Regions from separate parts of the Rhizobium sp. BK289 genome, predicted to be linked through region 3. Evidence: riboswitches for the same ligand, from Rfam matches in the RefSeq annotation. Region 3 holds a riboswitch; each other region holds the start of a gene.

Region 1 (4,233 bases), on a different contig from region 3:
CCGTTGCGGACGACCTTGCCGGGCAGAATCGCGTCCCAACGATCGGCGGAATCGCGTCCGCGCTCCAGCACGGGCTCATCGGCACTTTCCCGTTCGCACCATGGCGCCAGCATTCCGCCGGCAAGCCATGAGGCTGCTCGGCGGAAATTCGCATGGGGGTCGGCAACCGTCACCTCGGCACCGCGGGCATGCAGTTCGTGGGCGACGGTGAGGCCGGCAACGCCGGCCCCCTTGACGAGGATGCGCATGTCACTCGGCCGGCTGGGTGGAGGTTTCCACCGGCATATAGAGATCGCCGCCCTCGCGATATTTCGCCGCCATCGCTTCCAGTCCTTCCTTCTGCGCCTCGGCGCGGATGTCGTGTGAAATCCGCATGGAGCAGAATTTCGGCCCGCACATCGAGCAGAAATGCGCAACCTTGTGAGCTTCCTTCGGCAGGGTCTCGTCATGGAAGCTGCGGGCGGTATCCGGATCGAGCGAGAGGTTGAACTGGTCCTCCCAGCGGAATTCGAAGCGGGCGCGCGACAATGCGTCGTCGCGGACTTGCGCTGCTGGGTGTCCCTTGGCGAGGTCGGCCGCATGGGCGGCGATCTTATAGGTGATGACGCCTGTCTTGACGTCGTTGCGGTCGGGCAGGCCGAGATGCTCCTTCGGCGTGACATAGCAGAGCATCGCCGTCCCGAACCATCCGATCATGGCAGCGCCGATGCCCGAGGTGATGTGATCGTAGCCCGGCGCGATATCCGTCGTCAGCGGTCCGAGCGTGTAGAAGGGCGCCTCGCCGCAGACGGCGAGCTGCTTGTCCATGTTCTCCTTGATCTTGTGCATCGGAACATGGCCGGGGCCTTCGATCATCACCTGGCAGTCTTTTGCCCAGGCGATCTTCGTCAGTTCGCCGAGCGTTTCGAGCTCGGCAAACTGCGCGGCATCATTGGCATCGGCGATCGAGCCGGGGCGCAGGCCGTCGCCGAGCGAGAAGGAGACGTCATAGGCCCGGCAGATATCGCAGATTTCCTCGAAATGCTCGTAAAGGAAGCTCTCGCGGTGATGATGGAGACACCACTTGGCCATGATCGAGCCGCCGCGTGAAACGATGCCGGTAACGCGATTGACTGTCAGCGGGATGTAATGCAGCCGCACGCCGGCATGGATGGTGAAATAGTCGACGCCCTGTTCGGCCTGCTCGATCAGCGTGTCGCGATAGATCTCCCAGGTGAGCTCTTCGGCAATGCCGCCGACCTTTTCCAGCGCCTGATAGAGCGGGACGGTGCCGATCGGCAGCGGCGAATTGCGGATGATCCACTCGCGGATATTGTGGATGTTGCGGCCTGTCGAAAGGTCCATGACGGTATCGGTACCCCAGCGGGCGGCCCAGACCATCTTCTCGACTTCTTCCGCCATGGAGGAGGTGACGGCGGAATTGCCGATATTGGCGTTGATCTTCACCAGGAAGTTCCGGCCGATGATCATCGGTTCGCTTTCCGGGTGATTGATGTTGGCCGGGATGATGGCCCGGCCGGCCGCGACTTCCTGGCGGACGAATTCGGGTGTCACATGATCCGGAATATGGGCGCCGAAGCTCTCGCCGTCACGAATCAGGGTCTCGGCTTTCGCCTTGCGGCCGAGATTCTCGCGGATGGCGATGAATTCCATCTCGGGCGTGATGATGCCGGCGCGCGCATAGGCAAGCTGGGTGACGGCCTTGCCATCCTTGGCGCGCAGCGGCTGGCGCTTGGCCGGAAATTCCGGTGTCAGCCGTTCGCCGGTGACGAAGCCATTGTCTTCGGGACGCACATGCCGGCCTTCATAGGCCTCGACATCGCCGCGTGCGAGCACCCAGCTGCGGCGGAGCTGCGACAGGCCCTGTTCGATGCTGATATCGGCACCCTCGATGGTATAGGGGCCGGAGGAATCGTAGACGATAACAGGCGGCTCACCCGATGTCGGATGGACGCTGATCTCACGCATCGGTACGCGGATGTCGGTATGGATATCCCCGGGGACGTAGATCTTTCGAGAGGCCGGCAGCGGACCGGTCGTGACCGTCGGGATGAGGTTCTTTGCGGCAATGGTCATGGTTTGAGGCTCCAAGTTGCGGTTGGAGACCCAGTCAATCAGCCGGAATGATGATAAGACGCCGACATGGAATCCACGCGGGAATCCGAAGTCTTCGAGCGCTCGCACCGTCCCTACGCCAGTATGAACTGGATCAGGTTCAACGGGTCACTGCGCCCACAATCGGCAAAGCCGTATTGTTCAGCAGTATCTCAGCCCCTTGCCGGGACCCCCCTGGTGAATGCTGGAAGGCTATGCTCTTGCTTTGGCTTCTGTCAACCCTGCAATGATGACTGCATTTTTCCGCGAGCCAGCGCTTGGCGCATTGGAGAATCCACAATTTAAGCGTGTTTACACGTGAGGCGCGGCATGGCGCTCCCTCAATAATGAGGCGCCGTGTTGCCGATAAAGCGGTAGGGGACGACACCAGCGTACTGCGTTGCGGGTAATCAGCGCGTCATTGCCGAGAAGGGCGAGCGTCAGTTGCACGCCGGCCTACGCGCCGGTCTGCATCAGGGAAAAGATGGATTGCATATAATCCCTGGTGACGAGGCCGCCGAACGGGGGGGCGCTATGAAGATCAGCCGATTCTCATTCATGCGCGATTCTTCCCTTCCTATGGCCCGAATAGCTGGAATCTGGGAAGATTCGACGTTTCTGTGTGTGGCGATTTGTTGAGTTTTGTTTCTCAGCCTTGTCGTGCATTCGCGCCTTTGGCGGTCTTCCCGCGTTCCTCGGGTGAAACGAACCTCGCCCTGCCGTCCCCAGTTGCATTTAAGCAACAGCCGGCAAGACTAACGCTGGACCGGCGCTCGCCACGGTTTCACATAATTGACAAACATACGGGCTGTTTGTAAGTCAGAAGCAGGACAGAAATTGTCTTACGGTCGAGCGATCGGCCGGATCGGTAGGGGCATTTCAAGACCTTTGCCGCGGGGACAATCATGGAGGTTCGAGGGGACTCAAGCCAACATTACGTGCGTACTTGCCGGGCTGCGCGGTCGCGTTTTCGACCGGGTCGATCTTCAAGGTGGTTTCCAGCTCAGCACTCGTGGCAAATTAGAAATGCATATTACAACCAGGAGTTTAATATGAATATCAAGAGCCTTCTTCTCGGCTCCGCTGCTGCGCTCGCAGCAGTTTCCGGTGCCCAAGCAGCTGACGCTATCGTTGCTGCAGAGCCGGAGCCGCTGGAATACGTCCGCATCTGCGACGCTTACGGTGCTGGTTACTTCTTCATTCCGGGCACTGAAACCTGCCTCAAGATCGGCGGCCGTGTCCGTACCGAAGGCGAGTGGTACGATGCCTACAACCCGAACAGCAAGAACGGTACGCTGTGGCACACCCGTGCAGAGCTGAGCATCGACACCGCGACCGACACCGAATACGGCCCGCTGAAGACCAACACGGTCGTCCGTTGGGACTGGAACGACGGCAACTCCACCTCCACCAAGCTGCTGTTCGCCAATATCAGCCTCGGCGGCTTCCTCGTCGGTAAGGCCGACTCCCAGTATAACTACTACATCGGTTATGCCGGCGACGTCATCAACGACGACGTGATCTATGACGGCCCGTACGAACTCAACCAGTTGACCTACAGCTACGATGCCGGCAACGGCTTCACGGCTGTGATCTCGGTTGAAGACTCGAACTCCAGCGGCTCCGACGCCTCCTACGGCTCAAGCTGGTGGTCCGACGACAAGGGCAATCACTATGCTCCTGACGTCGTCGCCGGTGCCGGCTTCAAGTCTGGCGCATGGGGCTTCAAGGTCGTTGGCGGTTACGACTCGATCGTCGAAGAAGGCGCTATCAAGGCTCGTGTCGATGCCGACTTCGGCGCGTTCTCGGCCTTCTTGATGGGTGGCTGGAACACCGATGGCGACAAGCTCAACAAGTATGCAGGTACCAACCTCGACCGTTCGGCTTGCCCCATCGACGATGCATCCAAGTGCGGCTGGGGTGACTGGGCCGTTTGGGGTGGCGTTGCCGTTCCGATCAACGAAAAGCTGAAGTGGAACCTGCAGCTCGCCTACACCGACTCGAAGATCTTTGCCGCAACCACGAACGTCAAGTGGAACCCGGTCAAGAACCTGCTCATCGAGCCGGAAGTCTCCTACACCAACTTCGATTCTGTGAACGAAGATCAGTGGGCTGGTATCCTGCGCTTCGAGCGTAGCT
Region 2 (4,233 bases), on a different contig from region 3:
ACGACAGCATCACGGCGCGGCCGGGATCGAAATCGAAGCGGAGCGCCTGATAGATCGCCACTTCCAGCGTCGTTGCGGCCGGGCCGCCGCCAAGGATCAGGACCAGCGTGAAGCTGGTGGCGCAGAGCATGAAGATCAGGCCGGCGATGCCGGGTATGAGACCGAGCAGGATGGGCCATTCGATGAAGCGAAAGACCGAGGCGGGCCGCATGCCGAGCCCGCCTGCCACAAGCCAGTATTCCGCCGGCACCCGCTCCAGCCCGGCCAGCATCAGCCGGCAGGCGAGGGGCATATTGAAGAAGACATGCGCCAGCAGGATGCCGGCCAGGCCATAGATGCTGACGGGCTGCGACAGGCCAAGCGCCGTAAGCGTCTGATTGATAAGCCCCTGCCGGCCCCAGATGCCGAGCAGGCCGAGCGCGCCTATCAGCACCGGCAGGCCCATCGGCACGGCCATCATCCGGATCAGCCATAGCCGACCCGGAAAGCGGGGCTGACGCGCCAGTGCGCGCGCGACGGGTATGGCGAGCACGACCGATAACAGGGTCGAGAGCACCGCCTGCAGCAGCGTGAAGCGCAGGACACGCAGCAAGTAGGGATCTGTCAGGGGATTGGTGTCGCCGGATTCGATACCGGCGGCTAAGAGGACGAAGACAGCGATCCCGACGAAGAGCACGACGCCGGCGAGGCCGAATGCCCCGCTGGAAATGGCGCGTCTTCGCTCTGGTGCCGTAAGTATCGTCAAGGCATCAGTTGCCGCTGGTGGCGGCCAGCCATTCGTCGATCCAGGCCTTGCGGTTCTTGTCGACGACCTCGGGGCTCATCAGGAAGGTCTTCGACGGCACGACGAGCTTGCTGAAGGCATCCGGCAGCGGCTCCGAAGTGGCGGAGGCCGGCATCATCCAATTGCTTGTCGGGATGATGTCCTGGAAACCGGCGGAGATCATGAACTTCAGGAAATCGCGGGCAAGCTCCTTGTTCGGCGAGGACTTGATGAGGCCGGCGACCTCGATCTGGATATAGTGTCCTTCCGAGAAGGCGGCCGCCTGATAGCGGTCGGTCTTGTCTTCGATCATGTGGTAGGCCGGCGACGTCGTGTAGGAGAGCACCATCGGCGCTTCGCCCTTGGTGAATAGGTCGTAGGCTTCCGACCAGCCGGGGGTGACGGTCAGGATGCGTCCCTTGAGCTTCGTCCAGGCATCGGCTGCCTTGTCGCCGTAGATCGACTTGACCCAGAGCAGCAGGCCAAGACCCGGCGTCGAGGTGCGCGGGTCTTCGATGACGATCTTTTGCGAGGGGTCGCCCTCGACAAGATCCTTCATGCTCTTCGGCGGGTTCTTGACCGTCTGGCTGTCGTAGATCACGGCGAAATGGCCGTAGTCATAGGGCACAAAGACGTCGTCCTTGAAACCCCCCGGAACCTTGAGGGCCGAGGTGTCGACACCGCTTGCATCGAAGAGGCCGGTATCCTTCGCTTCATCTATGAGATTGGTGTCCAGGCCGAGAACGACATCGGCCTTGGTGCCCGTACCTTCCAGCTTCAGGCGGGAGAGAAGTGCCACGCCATCGGTGACGGCGACGTAGTTGACCGTGCAGCCGCAGGTCTTCTCGAAGGCGGCCTTGACCTTGGCGCCCGGACCCCAATCGGCGGTGAAGCTCTCATAGGTGTAGATGGTCAAGGTCTTGTCGGCTGCCTCGGCCGTCTGGGCAGCAAAAAACGTAGCGCCGGCGGAAAGGGCCAGGCCGGCGAAGAATGACAATAGGGATCGGTTTTGCACGACAGCGCCTCCACTTTGGTTTCGTCTTGAAGGGGAAAAGGGCGCTATGATTTCGTCACGCGTCTAATCCCTCCGCCGGTGTTAGCCGGATCAGGTTCCGCGGGTTGGCCAGTGAAAGCCTCTCAGCCAGATATCCTAGAGGATATGAGGCACCCCGTTAGAGCGTCGGCAGATTTAGCCTTGTGACGAAGGGATGACAAGGGAAATGATTCCCCTGTCGATTGCAGGTGGGTGATCTTACTCGGCGGCGTGAGCGGCGGCCGTTGGGCTTTCGAATTTCTTCGTTGCACCGGGCAGCTGCACGTTCTTCAGCGTCAGCGCGGTCAGCAGTCCGATGAGGCAGATGCCGGCAGCCGTCATGAACAGCGGGCTGAAAGCGCTCGCATAGGCGTTAGCGACGGCCTCGCGGGTCGCCTCGGGCAATGCGGCCATCATCTTCGGCGTCAACTGTTCGATATCGGATACGCCCGATATGGAGACGCCGACATTGCCGAGCTTGGCGGCGATGATGGCGCCGTAGACGGAGATGGCGATCGAGGCGCCGCCCATGCGCGAGAGCGTGACCGCACCGGTCGCCGCGCCGACGTCCCGGGCACCGGCCGCATTCTGCACGCCGATGACGGGAACCTGCTGCGCGAGGCCGATACCGATGCCGTGCAGCAGCATCAGGCCACCGATGAAGACGACGGGCGTGCCGGCAGGCAGGACGGCGAGCAAGCCAAATGCGATGGCGCTGCAGGCAGCGCTCGCGATGGCAAAGGGTTTGTAACGCCCTTTGGCCGCAATCAGCCGGCCGGCCGAGAGCGAGCCGCAGACGATGCCGCCGGTCAGGAGAATGAACAGCAGGCCGGCCATCGAGGGCGAAAGGCCAGTCGTCGTCTGCAGGAAGAGCGCGAAATAATTCACCATGCCGATGGCCACGGCGCCGCTGGTGATCGAGATGATCAGCAGGAGGCCGAATGTTGGATTGCGGAACAGCGTCATCGGCACGATCGGCTCGGGCGCGCGGCGTTCGATGAAGACCCAGGCGATGGCGCAAATCGCGCCGAAGGCGATGATGCCGAGGCACTGCGGCGACAGCAGCGATCCGAAGAGTTCGGTGCCGTCGGCGGCAAGCACGATGCTCGTCGTCGTCAGTGCAAGAACGGTCGCGCCGGCATAGTCGATCTTCGGCCGGCGGGCCGGCTTGCGATAGGGCAGCATGAAGGCGAGACCGGCCAGCACGACAAAGCCGATCGGCACATTGACGAGAAAGATCGAGCGCCAGCCGAAGAGATCGCTCATCGTGCCGCCGAGAACCGGGCCGATGGCGCCTGACGCCATCAGCACGAGGCTGGAATAGCTCTGGTAGCGGGCGCGTTCCCGCGGCTCGAAGAGATCGGCATTGACGGCGAAGATCGACACCAGGATGCCGCCGCCCCCAAGGCCCTGAAGGACGCGGGCGGCAATCAGCGTGTCCATCGAGACGGCCAGGCCGCAGACGGCGGAGCCGATCGTGAAGATCGCGATCGCCGTCATCATCACATATTTGCGGCCGAAGAGATCGCCGAGCTTGCCGTAGACAGGCATGACGGCGGAGAGCGAGAGAAGATAGGCTGACCCGATCCAGCCGAAACGCTCCAGATGCCCGAATTCGCCAACGATCGTCGGAAGCGCCGTCGAGACGATCTGGTTGTCGAGCGTTGCCATGAACATGGCAGTCATCAGAAACAGAAAGAGTATAAGCCGCCGTTTATGATCCGCTACGAGCGGCGCGAACGTTGTCTGCATGTCCATGGGGCAAAAATCCGAACTTGGCCGAAACGCTGCGCGGTCGATCGAATGCGCGGGACGCCCGGTTTTCATAGTCGATATATATGTGCCGTTAGCACATAAATGTCAATGACAGGTGAATGCTGTTTGCATGTTTTATTTCTTTACCGCCTCTGGTATGGTGGAAAGATGACATCTGCGACGAATACACGTGAAATTGAAGCCCAGGCCCTGACCGACGACGAGAATCTCCTGCGTATCGGCCATGCGATGACGCGCATGCGCCTGCTGACAGGTCGCCGCATGATCGGCAGGCTTGCCATCCAGAGCGTCGCGCCGGGACTCGAGCTGTCCCATCTCGACGTGCTCGATGTCGTGCGGCGAGCGGAGGAGACGGGCGAAGTCACCGTCGGCACGATTGCCGAGATGCTGCGCATCGATCCGTCGCGGGCGAGCCGCATCGTTGCAGACATGGTGACGCGTGGCGTGTTGCGGCGCAAGGCGTCGCAGGCGGATGCGCGGCGCATCGTGGTGGTGTTGACCGCGCTCGGGCAGAGATTGTTGTCGGAGATCCAGGCACAGAAATATTCCGTCATCGGCAGCATCTTCGCCGACTGGACGCAGGAGGAGATCGAGAGCTTCTCGCTGCTGTTTGATCGTTATGTCAGCGGCTATGAGCGGGTTTTCCAGGCGCGCCTCAAGG
Region 3 (4,233 bases):
ATGACGTCCAACAGGCAGTTCCTTTTCGTGGGTCGGTCCCGCGATCGGGCGATTGATATTAGCGAACTGGCCGCCATTGGCCTTGTTCCAGGTCCAGATCTTCGGCGGCGTGTATTCGGCAGAACCGGTCATGGGCATCCTCCTGTTTCGGGGAATCACGTTGGGGGTTGGTCTTCGATGTAGCGCGCTACAGGTGTCGCACATAGTGGCGACTGTTCATTTTTGCGAGAGGTGGTCTTCGGTTTTCAAAACAAGCAGCGATCGGAGGTGGCGCAACGGCAATGACCGCGTCCGACGCGCGATGGGGCCGGTGACGATGAAGCGGAAATCGGTTGAATGCGGCCTGAAACGAAAAAGCCTGCCGCGGGAGGAGGAGCGGCAGGCTTTCTACAAGAACCGAACAGCGGACGGGAGGAGGAATGCCGCTGTTCCCGCAGTCGTCCCTGGGAGGAGGAGAAGGACGTCTGCAAAAACGAAGGGATGCGGGAGGAGATGCATCGCTTCGATGAAAAGCATAATAGCCGATTCTTGCTCATAGGATAGGCATTTCTTTGCAGGGCAGTTATGCGCTATGCGAAAAGCGGCTGGCTTTGCAGATCTGCATGCGGCCCGGGAAAAGAGCCTGGACCGTCCCCTCCCCCGGCAAAACAAAAGCGCCTGCTCGGGAAGAACAGGCGCTGGCATAATGCAGCTTTATAAGGAGCCGTCGAGGCCGTTAGCGAGCGATCGCTGCGCGGGCCACATTGCGGATATCACCGCGATCGATACCCAGATCATGCAGTTCGCGCGTGGACATACGGCCCAGTTCGGCGACCGTCTGACGATACTTGCGCCAGTTATTGAAAGAGCGTGCTACGTTCATGATGATCCCCTTTCCTTGGGCTTTCGAAGCTGAGCGGCCGTGCTTGGCGCTCCCGTCGCTTCGATGAGAAATATATAGTCGAACCCCTCAATCTTTTGCAGAGCTAAGAGATCACTGCACCCATGCGCTAGCTGCATGTCTCGCCCGGAAATAAGGCGCTTCCAATTCGCGACCATCGCGGAGGCCTTTGTGATTTGCTGATGACATCGGCGTCTTTGTCTGCGAAAAGAAGGAGGATGAGAGACAGGGGCGTCCGCTTTCCGGCGGGCTGAGAAGAACCCTTCGAACCTGAACCAGATCATGCTGGCGGAGGGAGTCGCTCGGGACCTTGCAACGCTCAGCACGTCGTCCCTTCGCGTCTCGCCCGCCTGAAAGGGGCGATATGCAAGACCAAATCACAGCCGGCAACCTGCTCGCTGCCGTGCGGGCAAACCCACCGCTGGTGCAATGCATTACCAATTTTGTCGCCATGAATATTACGGCCAATGTGATGCTCGCCGCCGGTGCGTCGCCGGCGATGGTGCATGCCGAAGAGGAAGCGGGCGAGTTTGCCGCGATCTCCGGCGCGCTGACGATCAATATCGGCACGCTCTCGTCGGGCTGGCTTGCGGGCATGCTGAAGGCAGCGCAATCGGCCAACAATGCCGGCAAGCCCTGGGTTCTCGATCCCGTCGCCCATTATGCGACAGAGTTTCGTCGCAAGGCGGTAGCCCAACTGCTGGAGCTGCAGCCGAGGATCATTCGCGGCAATGCATCCGAGATCATCGCCCTTGCCGGCGGCACCAGCCGCGGTCAGGGCGTCGATAGCCGCGACGCCGTCGAGCAGGCGGAAGAGTCCGCCCGGCAGCTCGCGGTAAAGCACGATTGCGTGGTCGCCGTTACCGGCGTCACGGATTTCGTGACGGATGGGCGGAAGGCGAAGCGGATCGCCGGCGGTTCGCCATTCATGCCGCAGGTGACGGCCCTCGGCTGCTCGCTGACTTGCCTCGTCGGCGCCTTTGCCGCAGCAACGCCGGATGAGCCATTCGATGCGACCGCGGCAGCACTCACCGTCTTCGCCGTCGCCGGTGCGCAGGCAGGAGCGGCAGCCGATGGTCCCGGCTCTTTCTCCTGGCGCTTCCTCGACGCCCTCGCAGCGCTTACGCCGGAACTGCTGGATCGCGACGCAAGGATATCGGCAGCATGAAAGACTTCGATCTCTCACTCTACCTCGTCCTCGATCCCGTGCTGTGTGGTGACCTCGGCATGATCGAAACGACCCGTGCGGCCGTTGCCGGCGGTGCCACGATCGTACAGCTGCGCGACAAGCATGCTCCGACCGCAGCCGTGATCGAGACAGGCCGCGCTCTCAAAAAGATCCTGCAGGGAACCAATGCCCGGCTGATCGTCAACGACAATGTGGAAGCCGCCATCGCCATCGGCGCCGACGGTCTCCACATCGGACAGGAGGATATGAACGCCGCCAAAGCACGCCGCCGGATCGGGCCGGACATGATCCTCGGCCTCTCGGTGGAAACCGAGGTCCTCGCGACCCTCATAGACCCTGGTATCGTCGACTATGCCGGCATCGGTCCGGTCTTTGCCACACCGACCAAGCCCGATCACAAGCAACCGATCGGCTTCGACGGTCTTGCCCGCATCGTCGGGCTCTGCCCCGTTCCATCGGTTGCGATCGGCGGCCTCAAAGTGGAGCATACGCGAGAGGTTTTCTCGGTAGGCGCGGACGGCCTTGCGGTCGTCTCCGCCATCTGTGGCCAAGCGGACCCGCGAAAGGCGACGGCCCTCATCGCGAACGCCATCAAGGAGGCTCGCCAATGATCCGCAATGTCCTGTCCATCGCCGGCTCCGATCCCTCCGGCGGCGCCGGTATCCAGGCCGACCTGAAGGCCTTCTCCGCCCGCGGCGTTTATGGAATGGCGGCCCTAACCGCACTGACGGCGCAGAACACGCAAGGCGTCGTCGGTGTCCATCCGGTGCCACCCTCTTTCGTGGCGGATCAGATCAATGCGATCTTCGCCGATATCCGGGTCGATGCGATCAAGATCGGGATGATTGCCAACGCCGCGATTGCGGATGCGGTCGCGGACATTCTGGCGCGACATGGCGATGTGCCCGTCGTGCTCGATCCCGTGATGATCGCGAAAGGTGGCGCCGCCCTGCTTGCCGCCGATGCCGTCGACGTGCTGACCATGCGGCTGTTACCGCTTGCGACAGTCATAACGCCGAACCTGCCCGAGGCGGCAGCGCTGTTGCATGACGTGGAGGCCTCAAACCGCGAAGACATGGCACGTCAGGCGCTTGCTCTGGCAGCGTTTGGGCCTTCGGCCGTCCTCATCAAGGGCGGTCATCTTGCGGGTGACGAAAGTCCGGATGTGCTGGCGGGCGCCGGCGGCCTGACCTGGTTCGAAGCCGAGCGGCTGCCGACGAAGAATACGCATGGGACGGGTTGCACGCTTTCCAGCGCCATCGCCGCCGAGATCGCCAAGGGACTGCCGCTGCCGAAAGCCGTCGCCGCCGCCAAAGCCTATCTCGCCGCCGCGGTCGCCGCCTCGGGCCACCTTTCCGTCGGAAGCGGCCACGGACCTGTGCAGCATTTTCATGGGCTCTGGCACACAAACAAGGAGTAGAGAAATGAGCCTGTCACTCAAGGATCAGATCGTCATCGTTTCAGGTGCCGGGCGCGGTCTCGGCGCGGCCATAGCGACGGCCTTTGCTCGGGAGGGCGCAAAGGTTGCCATCAACTATCGTGCCAGCCGTGAGCGGGCAGAGGCGCTGGCGGCAGACCTTGGCGATCATGCGAAAGCGTTTCGGGCCGATATCCGCGATCCTGGAGATACGAAGCAGCTCGTTGCCGAGGTAACTGCGCATTTCGGCGCGCCGACAACAGTCGTCCATAACGCGCTCGCCGATTTCAGCTTCAATGGCGATGCGCGCTCGAAATTGCATGCCTTGAGCTGGGCGGAAATGGCGATACAGCTGGAAACCGCACTGCAAGGCGCTTTGAACCTGATACAGGCGGCGCAGCCGGCAATGGCAACGGCGGGCTTTGGCCGGATCGTCACGATCGGCACGAACCTCTTCCAGAATCCGGTCGTGCCTTATCACGATTATACCGCAGCCAAGGCGGCACTGCTGTCGCTGACCCGCACGGCTGCGTCCGAACTCGGCCCGCTCGGGATTACCGTCAACATGGTCTCCGGCGGCCTTCTGCGCACGACCGATGCCAGCAGTGCCACGCCGGAAGCCGTCTTCGACATCATCGCCGCCAATACACCGCTGCGTCGCGTCACCACACCCGAGGAAGCTGCCGATGCGGTGCTCTTCTTTGCCAGCCCCTGGGCGCGTGCCGTCACCGGACAAAATCTTATCGT

Evidence for each region. A riboswitch is a leader RNA that binds a small molecule or an ion and turns the genes downstream of it on or off. The one in region 3 is predicted to bind thiamine pyrophosphate.
Region 1: another riboswitch for thiamine pyrophosphate. It lies ahead of thiC (phosphomethylpyrimidine synthase ThiC); the one in region 3 lies ahead of thiM (hydroxyethylthiazole kinase).
Region 2: another riboswitch for thiamine pyrophosphate. It lies ahead of thiB (thiamine ABC transporter substrate binding subunit); the one in region 3 lies ahead of thiM (hydroxyethylthiazole kinase).

What each region holds. Positions count from the first base shown of each region.
Region 1 is NZ_JACHZO010000012.1:13,840-18,072, reverse strand. It holds gene thiO (glycine oxidase ThiO) at 1-248, opposite strand, end outside; gene thiC (phosphomethylpyrimidine synthase ThiC) at 250-2,076, opposite strand; TPP riboswitch at 2,169-2,301, opposite strand; gene FHT84_RS21930 (porin) at 3,147-4,233, shown strand, end outside.
Region 2 is NZ_JACHZO010000003.1:378,819-383,051, reverse strand. It holds gene thiP (thiamine/thiamine pyrophosphate ABC transporter permease ThiP) at 1-739, opposite strand, end outside; gene thiB (thiamine ABC transporter substrate binding subunit) at 750-1,742, opposite strand; TPP riboswitch at 1,829-1,945, opposite strand; gene FHT84_RS07995 (MDR family MFS transporter) at 2,016-3,554, opposite strand; gene FHT84_RS07990 (MarR family winged helix-turn-helix transcriptional regulator) at 3,720-4,233, shown strand, end outside.
Region 3 is NZ_JACHZO010000001.1:630,567-634,799, reverse strand. It holds gene yghU (glutathione-dependent disulfide-bond oxidoreductase) at 1-132, opposite strand, end outside; gene FHT84_RS02920 (DUF1127 domain-containing protein) at 716-862, opposite strand; TPP riboswitch at 1,098-1,194, shown strand; gene thiM (hydroxyethylthiazole kinase) at 1,245-2,048, shown strand; gene thiE (thiamine phosphate synthase) at 2,045-2,680, shown strand; gene thiD (bifunctional hydroxymethylpyrimidine kinase/phosphomethylpyrimidine kinase) at 2,677-3,489, shown strand; gene FHT84_RS02900 (3-oxoacyl-ACP reductase) at 3,494-4,233, shown strand, end outside.